Regions from separate parts of the Mesorhizobium sp. CNPSo 4670 genome, predicted to be linked through region 1. Evidence: predicted binding sites of a transcription regulator. Region 1 holds the regulator's gene; the other holds the start of a gene.

What was found. The regulator HrcA, encoded in region 1, represses chaperone genes, less so after heat shock. The targets are predictions, from matches to a motif close to GTTAGCACTCNCNNNNNGNGAGTGCTAAC.
Region 2: the regulator HrcA is predicted to act here: its motif matches at 2,014-2,042, upstream of AC0ZT5_RS07885 (co-chaperone GroES).

What each region holds. Positions count from the first base shown of each region.
Region 1 covers NZ_JBWJFQ010000018.1:66,213-70,625, forward strand. The annotation lists gene AC0ZT5_RS25695 (PQQ-dependent sugar dehydrogenase) at 45-1,415, opposite strand; gene AC0ZT5_RS25700 (hypothetical protein) at 1,508-1,705, opposite strand; gene hrcA (heat-inducible transcriptional repressor HrcA) at 1,728-2,813, opposite strand; gene rph (ribonuclease PH) at 2,992-3,708, shown strand; gene AC0ZT5_RS25715 (VOC family protein) at 3,906-4,316, shown strand; gene rdgB (RdgB/HAM1 family non-canonical purine NTP pyrophosphatase) at 4,331-4,413, shown strand, end outside.
Region 2 covers NZ_JBWJFQ010000003.1:310,418-314,830, reverse strand. The annotation lists gene AC0ZT5_RS07910 (diguanylate cyclase domain-containing protein) at 1-734, shown strand, start outside; gene AC0ZT5_RS07905 (hypothetical protein) at 910-1,116, shown strand; gene AC0ZT5_RS07900 (hypothetical protein) at 1,122-1,313, shown strand; gene AC0ZT5_RS07895 (DUF1488 family protein) at 1,330-1,596, opposite strand; gene AC0ZT5_RS07890 (hypothetical protein) at 1,593-1,847, opposite strand; gene AC0ZT5_RS07885 (co-chaperone GroES) at 2,097-2,411, shown strand; gene groL (chaperonin GroEL) at 2,510-4,144, shown strand; gene AC0ZT5_RS07875 (hypothetical protein) at 4,348-4,413, shown strand, end outside.

The DNA.
Region 1 (4,413 bases):
TGAAGCCGGATTCGATTGCACCACGCCGGCGTGCGACCACGCCGTCAGGAACGGCCGCCACTATAGGTGACGCGCCAGATGGTGCCGTTGCCGTCCTCGGTCACGATCAGCGCACCGTCGCGGGCCACCGCGACGCCGACCGGTCGTCCCCACACCTCGCCGTTGGAGACGACGAAGCCGGTGATGAAGTCCTCGTACTCGCCGGTCGGCCTGCCGTCCTTGAACAGCAATCTCACCACCTTGTATCCGGTTCGGTTGCCGCGATTCCATGAACCGTGCAGGGCCACGAAAGCATCGCCTCTGTACTCGGCCGGAAAACCGGACTCGGCGGGCAAGTCCTTTCCATCGTAGAAGGTAATGTTGAGCGGCGCCGAGTGCGCCTGCATCAGCACATCGGGAATGGTCACCTTGCCGGCAAGATCGGGGCGTTCGCCCTTGTGGCGCGGATCCTCGTTGTTGCCGATGTAGTACCAGGGCCAGCCATAGAAGGCGCCGTCCTTGACCACAGTCGCATATTCGGACGGCACATTATCGCCAAGCGCATCGCGCTCGTTGACGACGCACCACAACGCCCCGGTCGTCGGCTGGACCGTCATGCCCGAACAGTTGCGCAAGCCGGTGGCGACGATGCGGCCATTCTTGCCGTCGGGGTCGAAGGCCAGCACGTCGGCACGGCCGTCCTCGGACCCCCAAGCAGCACCCAGCGGCTGCGACTTCGTCCAGGCGTCGAGGCCGCCATCCGGCTCCTTTGCCATGTTCTCGGCGACGTTCGATCCCGAGCCGACCGACAGATAGAGCGTCTTGCCGTCCGGCGAGAAGACGATGTCGCGGGTCCAGTGATGATTGGCAGGGATGTTGCCGACGATGGTTTCCGGATCACTGGCCGCCTTCAGGTCACCATTGTGGTAGGCAAAGCGCACGATGCTGTCGCTGTTGGCGACATAGACCCATTGCGGGTCGTTGCCTGGCGGGTAGAAGGCGATGCCGTATGGCTGGTTGAGATCACCGGCAAAGATGCTGTCCTTCGCCGGCTTCGCGCTGCCCTCGGCAAGGCGATAGACGCGGATCTGGTTGGCTTCGCTGTCGGCGACGAACAGGTCGCCATTCGGCGCGGTGCGCACGACCCGTGGATTGCCAATGCCCGACGCGATCAGCTCGGCCAAAAAGCCCGGCGGCAATTTCGGCTCGGCGTCTGCCGGCCGGTCGGCGAGGCCGGCGCCGTTCGAGGCGGATTTGGTGACATAAGGCCTAGGCAGGTCTTGCGCCTTGATCAGGCGGCGCACCCCTGGCCTGTCGGCACGCCAGTCGCCGAAGGCGGCGGCACCCCTCAGTACCGGCTGCTCCGCCTGCTGGGCCAATGCCGCGGTCGTGACAAACAGTGCGGCAGGAAACGCCAGCCCGGCCAATCGGATCATTTTGTCCTCCACCTTGTCGCGAAGGAATCAACGGCCTGTTTGTTCCTCGGTTCCGCCTCACACGATGAGTTGAGGTGAAACGGTCTCCAGCCTCAGGTGCCGGCCGCGTAGAAATCGTCGTCGAGGCGCTTTTCCAGTGCGACGAGATCGGCCGGCAGCGGCAGGCCCATGGCGCGCATTTCCTGCAGTTTCTCGCGCAACTGCTCCTGGATTTCGTGCTGGTCCTCCGGCTGGTTGACCATTTCCTCGAGCAACAGACTGATCCGGGCCTTGAATTCTTCGAGCGCCATCGTCGTCTCCTCGGTTACCAGTTCAACGCAGCATGCGGGAAATCAGCTGCGCCGTATAGTCGACCATTGGCACGATGCGCGCATAGTTGAGCCGGGTCGGGCCGATGACGCCGAGTGCGCCGACGACGCGGGCGTCCTTGTCGCGATAGGGCGCGACGACGAGCGACGAGCCCGACAGCGAAAACAGCTTGTTTTCCGAACCGATGAAGATGCGCACGCCCGATCCCTGTTCGGCCAGATCAAGCAGCTGGATCAGCCCGTCCTGCGTCTCCATGTCCTCGAACAGGTGACGCAACAGTTCGATGTCGGCCTGGGCGGTGACGTTTTCGAGCAGGTTGGCGCGGCCGCGCACGATGAGCCGCGCCGGCAGGCCGCTCTCCGCGCCGGCCCACACCGCCAGCCCCTTCTCGACCAGATCTTGCGACAGCGTGTCGAGTGCGGCCCTGGTCTCTTCCTTGATGCGGGCAATCTCGATCCGCGCCTCGGCCAGCGTGCGGCCGCGAATATGGGCGTTGAGGAAGTTCGAGGCTTCGTGCAACTGCGAGACCGTAATGCCGGCCGGCAACTCGACGACGCGGTTTTCGACGTCGCCGTTTTGCGACACCAGCACCGCCAGCGCCTTGGTCGGCTCGAGCTGGATGAATTCGATGTGCTTCAGCGCCACCTCGTTCTTGGCGGCCAGCACCAGGCCGGCGCCGCGCGACATGCCCGACAGCATCTGGCTGGCCTCGGTCAGCATGTGTTCCAGCGTCGCACCCGAGCCGGACGCGCGCACCTGCGCCTCGATGGTGCGGCGCTCCTCGTCGGAGAGGTCGCCGAGTTCCATGAAGGCATCGACGAAGAAGCGCAGACCGGCCTGCGTTGGCAACCGGCCGGCGGAAATGTGGGGGGCATAGATCAGGCCGAGATGCTCGAGGTCGCTCATCACGTTGCGGATGGTGGCGGGCGACAGTGAGGACGGCAGGATGCGCGACAGGCTGCGTGATCCCACGGGTTCGCCGTCCTTCAGGTAGGAATCGACGATGCGCCGGAAGATGTCGCGCGAACGCATGTCGAGCGACTGTAGCGCAGGCGACAGCAGACTGGGTTCGGCGACTGCCTTGGTCATTAGGCCAAAAACCTCCGGCCCAAGGATATAGACTTCACCATGGTCCGCGCAACCCGGTGTCTGTATCAGTTCACCCGGCTGTCTGAAGTCAGATCACCGGCCATTTTCCTTTGCGCCACGCGCTCCATGTGGTTACAAGCCGGCCAAGAATCCGAAAAATGACGGGAAAGAAGCCTGAATGCGCCCCTCCAAACGCCAATTCGACGAAATGCGCGCCATCTCCTTTGAGCGCGGCGTCTCCAAGCATGCAGAAGGCTCATGCCTGGTGAAGTTCGGCGACACCCATGTCCTGTGTACCGCCAGCCTCGAGGAGAAGGTGCCGGGCTGGATGCGCAATTCCGGCAAAGGCTGGGTCACGGCGGAATACGGCATGCTGCCGCGCTCGACGGGCGAGCGCATGCGCCGCGAGGCTTCCGCCGGCAAGCAGGGCGGCCGCACTCTGGAAATCCAGCGGCTGATAGGCCGCTCCTTGCGCGCCGTGGTCGACCTGCAGGCGCTGGGCGAGCAGCAGATCACCGTCGACTGCGACGTCATCCAGGCCGATGGCGGCACCCGCACGGCCTCGATCACCGGCGGCTGGGTGGCGCTGTATGATTGCCTGCGCTGGATGGAGGCCCGCCAGATGGCCAGCGTCGCCAAGGTGCTGAAGGACCATGTCGCGGCGATTTCCTGCGGCATCCATGACGGCCAGCCGGTCATCGACCTCGATTATCTCGAGGATTCCTCGGCCGGCACCGATGCCAACTTCGTCATGACCGGCAAGGGCGGCATCGTCGAGATCCAGGGCACCGCCGAGGGCGAGCCCTTTTCAGAGGACCAGTTCGCCGACCTGATGGGCCTGGCCAAGAAAGGCATCCAGCGCCTGGTCAGCCTGCAGCAGATGGCGGTGGTTTAGGCCTGGTTTGTATTGATGAGGTTGGCGATCCTTCCCACCCCCCTCTGGCCTGCCGGCCATCTCCCCCGCAAGGGGGGAGATCGGCTGTGGTCTTGGGTTTCGCCAACCACCAACGTTGCAAGCTGTGAGCCGGCGTTGACGCTTCCAATCTCCCCCCTTGCGGGGGAGATGCCCGGTAGGGCGGAGGGGGGTGCCTCGTGATTCCTTCCGCCATCCTTGAATCGGCCCTCTACGTCACCGACCTTGACGCTGCGGAGAAGTTCTACACCGGCGTCCTCGGGCTCGATCTGCTCGGCAAGGTCGACGGCAGGCACCTCTTCTTCCGCTGCGGACCCGGCGTGTTGCTTATCTTCAACGCCGAGGCGACAAAAGTGCCGCCCGCGCCCGATGCGAGACTGAAAGTGCCGCCGCACGGCGCGGTCGGCGAAGGTCATCTCTGCTTTGCGGCCAGCGCCGACGAGATCGAGCGCTGGAAAGCGCATCTCGAGGCGAAGAAGATAGCCATCGAAAGCGAATTTGAATGGCCGCAAGGCGGGCGTTCGATCTATATACGCGACCCCTCGGGCAATTCGATCGAATTTGCCGAGCCACGGATCTGGGGCATATAATGCATTCGCCAACCATTCATTCGCTTGATGGAAAAAAGATCGTCGTCGCCAGCCACAATGCCGGCAAGCTGCGCGAATTCGCGGATTTGATGGGGCC
Region 2 (4,413 bases), on a different contig from region 1:
ATCCGGCGGAGTCGCGAAAGGCGCTGGACAGCCTGCGCGGCCGGGCGATTGCCGAGCGCAACGGCTTCACCCTCGATGCCGAGATCACCACCTTTGCCGGCCGCAGCCGCTGGATCCGCATCACTGCGACGGTCGAGTGCGAGGACGGCGCTGCGGTGCGCATCTTCGGCATGAAGCAGGACATCACCGAGGAGAAGATCCTGTCGGACCGGATGCGCTATCTGGCCGAATATGACGTCATGACGGGGCTGGCCAATCGCGGCCGGTTCCAGGCGCGGCTTGCGCATACGGACGAGGGCCGCCCGCTCGGCGCGTTGCTGCTGATCGACCTCGACGGCTTCAAGGCCGTCAACGACACGTTCGGCCATGTCGTCGGCGACGAATGCCTGAAGGCGGCGGCTGAGCGCCTTGCCGGCAGCTGCGGCGAGGCGGATCTCGTGGCGCGCGTCGGCGGCGACGAGTTCGCGGTCCTGCTCGGCCCGCATCTCGACCGCGGCGCGGTCTCCGGCCTGGCGCGCGGCATCATCGAGGCGATGGGCAAGCCGGTCGCGGCCTGCGGCCAGTCGCTCAACCTTGGCGCCTCGGTCGGCATCGCCTTCGTCCAGGCGGGCGCGCCGTGCGACCTGTTCATGCAGGCCGACACCGCGCTCTATGCCGCCAAGGCGGCAGGGCGCAACACGTTCCGTATCTTCAAGCCCGACGCCGCCGCGAAAGACCGCAGCGCCGCGGCCTGAGGGCCAAGCTGCGGCTTGTTGTACGGCCTCGCCGACAGGGCCCGCGCATCTTTCACCAGTGCAATCCGTGGCGCCTATTTTGTATTTGGCATGCAGGGCGTTCGCGAAAAGAGTGCTATGAAAGGCAAGCGAGCATCCTTGCTCCGGCTCCTTCCTGACATCTGAGGTTGTTTTCGTGCGTGAACCGTCGCTGCTGCCTGTGTTTGGAAAACTTGGCGCCAAGTCGCCTGTCGCCACTGTCACGGCGCCGGCCCGGTCGGCAGGTGTCGCGTTGCGGCTGCGGGAGCTTCTGGCCGCGCATGGCGGTATGGTGCTGAAGCTGTCGGTCATCGCCTGGACGGTGCTGATCCTGGCCGCGGTGTTTTTCATGATACAGGGCTGACCGGTATGGCCAATCGCTACACGCTGCGCATGGAGCTGCCCCAGAGCTGGACCATCATCGATGTCTTCACCGGCCAGCCTGCCGTGATCCGGCAAAAGGTGATGGTCGGGATGGGCCCGCGCGAGGCCGAGGACATGGTCGTCCAGATGAACGTCCGTGACGTCAAGCGCCGGGAGAGGGCAGAGCGCAAGTCCTGACCACGGTCACCGCCGATCAGCCGAAATCGGCCGCCGTCAGCACGTACATGCTCTTTCGGGTGCGGTCATAGGCCTTCGACGCCACGTCGCGTATGGCGCTGCTCTGCGTGTCGAACGTGGCGAGGTAGCCGGCTTCATTGGCCGCGGTCGCCGGCTGCATCCTGGTCATCGCATCGGCGGCGACGGAGAAGGAGATCTGGAACATTCCGTCATGGCCGACGAAACGGATGCGCTTGCCGGCTTCGTCATAGCTGCGGCTGCGGTTGGGGAAGGTCAGGCTCATGTTTTTACCTCCGTGGCGGCGGCCTTCTTGACCACCCGCTTCTTCTTCGGCGTCGGGTTCAGGGCTTCCGCGACGCGGTCTGCCTCTTCCTTGGCCAGCCGCAGTTCCCTCAGCCTTGCCGTCTTGATCTCCCTGGCCCGCGCCTCGGAGATGTATTCGGCGGTCGCTTTGTTGCGCTCCGCCGTTTTCTTCTGCTTGTCGACAAAGCGGGCTTCAGCTTTTTCCATGATCGTCTGATTGCCTTCGGCCATCGAAGAAATCTCCCTTGTGCCTGAAATCGTGAAAACGAACTTGTCCGATAAATAGGCACTCAATCGGCAAAATTCAATTTTTTGAATTATTTGACCAACCCGCGATATCACGAAACCGGGTACCGAAATAATACTTTTGAATATTTAATTCCGGCGGCGAATAATTTTTGGCACTCCTATCTATCGAGTGCCAACGCGTCTATATAGGACGGGCGTGGCCGCCTGTGCCGGCCCCAGAAAGAAGTTCCCATGAAATTTCGGCCACTCCACGACCGCGTCGTCATTCGTCGCGCTGAAGGCGATACCAAATCCAAGGGCGGCATCATCATCCCCGACAATGCCAAGGAAAAGCCGCAGGAAGGCGAAGTCATCGCTGTCGGCCCGGGTGCACGCGACGAAAACGGCGCGCTTGTTCCACTCGACGTCAAGGCCGGCGACTTCATCCTGTTCGGCAAATGGTCGGGCACGGAGGTCAAGATCGACGGCGAGGACCTGTTGATCATGAAGGAAGCCGACATCATGGGCGTTATCGAAAAGGCCGCCGAAGCCAAGAAGGCCGCCTGATTGGAGCGATGCGTGTCCACGGGATGCGCAAAGATTGCTCCGAGCTTTGATCATGGAGGGCAGGGCTCTGCCTTCCTCAACCGAACTGGATAAAAATCATGTCTGCCAAGGAAATCAAATTCTCCACCGATGCGCGTGACCGCATGCTGCGCGGCGTCGAGATCCTCACCAATGCGGTGAAGGTCACGCTCGGCCCCAAGGGCCGCAACGTCATCATCGACAAGGCCTATGGCGCGCCGCGCATCACCAAGGATGGTGTCACGGTCGCCAAGGAAATCGAGCTCGCCGACAAGTTCGAGAACATGGGCGCGCAGATGGTGCGCGAAGTGGCCTCGAAGACCAACGACCTCGCCGGTGACGGCACCACCACCGCCACGGTGCTGGCCGCCTCGATCCTGCGCGAAGGCGCCAAGCTGGTCGCCGCCGGTATGAACCCGATGGACCTGAAGCGCGGCATCGACCAGGCGGTCACCGCCGTCGTTGGGGAAATCAAGGCGCGCGCCAAGAAGGTCAAATCGTCGGCTGAGATCGCGCAGGTCGGCACCATCGCCGCCAATGGCGATGCCAGCGTCGGCGAGATGATCGCCAAGGCGATGGACAAGGTCGGCAATGACGGCGTCATCACCGTCGAGGAAGCCAAGACCGCCGACACCGAGCTCGATGTCGTCGAGGGCATGCAGTTCGATCGCGGCTATCTCTCACCTTATTTCGTCACCAACGCCGACAAGATGCGCGTCGAGCTGGAAGAGCCCTACGTGCTCATCCACGAGAAGAAGCTCGGCAATCTGCAGGCGATGCTGCCGATCCTCGAAGCGGTGGTGCAAAGCGGCAGGCCGCTGCTGATCATCTCCGAGGACGTCGAGGGCGAGGCGCTCGCCACGCTGGTCGTCAACAAGCTGCGCGGCGGCCTCAAGGTCGCGGCCGTCAAGGCGCCGGGCTTCGGCGATCGCCGCAAGGCGATGCTGGAAGACATCGCGGTGCTCACATCGGGCCAGATGATCTCCGAGGATCTCGGCATCAAGCTCGAGAACGTCACCATCGAGATGCTCGGCCGCGCCAAGCGCGTGCTGATCGAGAAGGACACCACCACGATCATCGACGGCGCCGGCACCAAGGCCACCATCCAGGCGCGCATCGCCCAGATCAAGGGCCAGATCGAGGAGACGACCTCCGACTACGACAAGGAAAAGCTGCAGGAGCGGCTGGCCAAGCTCTCCGGCGGTGTTGCCGTCATCCGCGTCGGCGGCGCCACCGAGTCGGAAGTCAAGGAAAAGAAGGACCGCATCGACGACGCGCTCAATGCGACGCGCGCGGCGGTTGAAGAAGGCATCGTACCCGGCGGCGGCGTGGCTCTGCTGCGCGCAAGGTCGGCACTTGCCGGCCTGACCGGCGCCAATGACGATGTCACGGCAGGCATCTCGATCGTGCTGCGGGCACTCGAAGCGCCAATCCGCCAGATCGCCGAGAATTCCGGCGTCGAAGGCTCGATCGTGGTCGGCAAGCTCACCGACAGCAAGGACCACAATCAGGGCTTCGACGCCCAGAACGAGGTCTATGTCGACATGATCAAGGCAGGCATCGTCGACCCGGCGAAAGTGGTGCGCACCGCATTGCAGGACGCCGGCTCGATCGCGGCCCTTCTGATCACGGCTGAAGCGATGATCACCGATATCCCGGCCAAGGATGCCGCACCCGCGGGTGGTGGCGGCGGCGGTGGCATGGGCGGCTACTGAAGATTCAGGCGATGCCGGCCTGCAAACGGCTGATACCTGCGCTTCCGGTGCTCGCGTACGAAAAGTACGCTCCGCTCCGGTTCTCGGAAACCACCGTTTTCGACTCGGCCTGACCTGAATCTACGCCGGCTCCAGGAGCCGGATATTACCGCCGGGGGCAGTCTCCCCCGGCGCGCAGGCCTCTAGCCCAGGGAGACGGATCCATGATCACGTTCGTGCAGAAGCCAGAGACGGTCGTTACGACCGAAATCACCGAGGAAAGCCGCTTC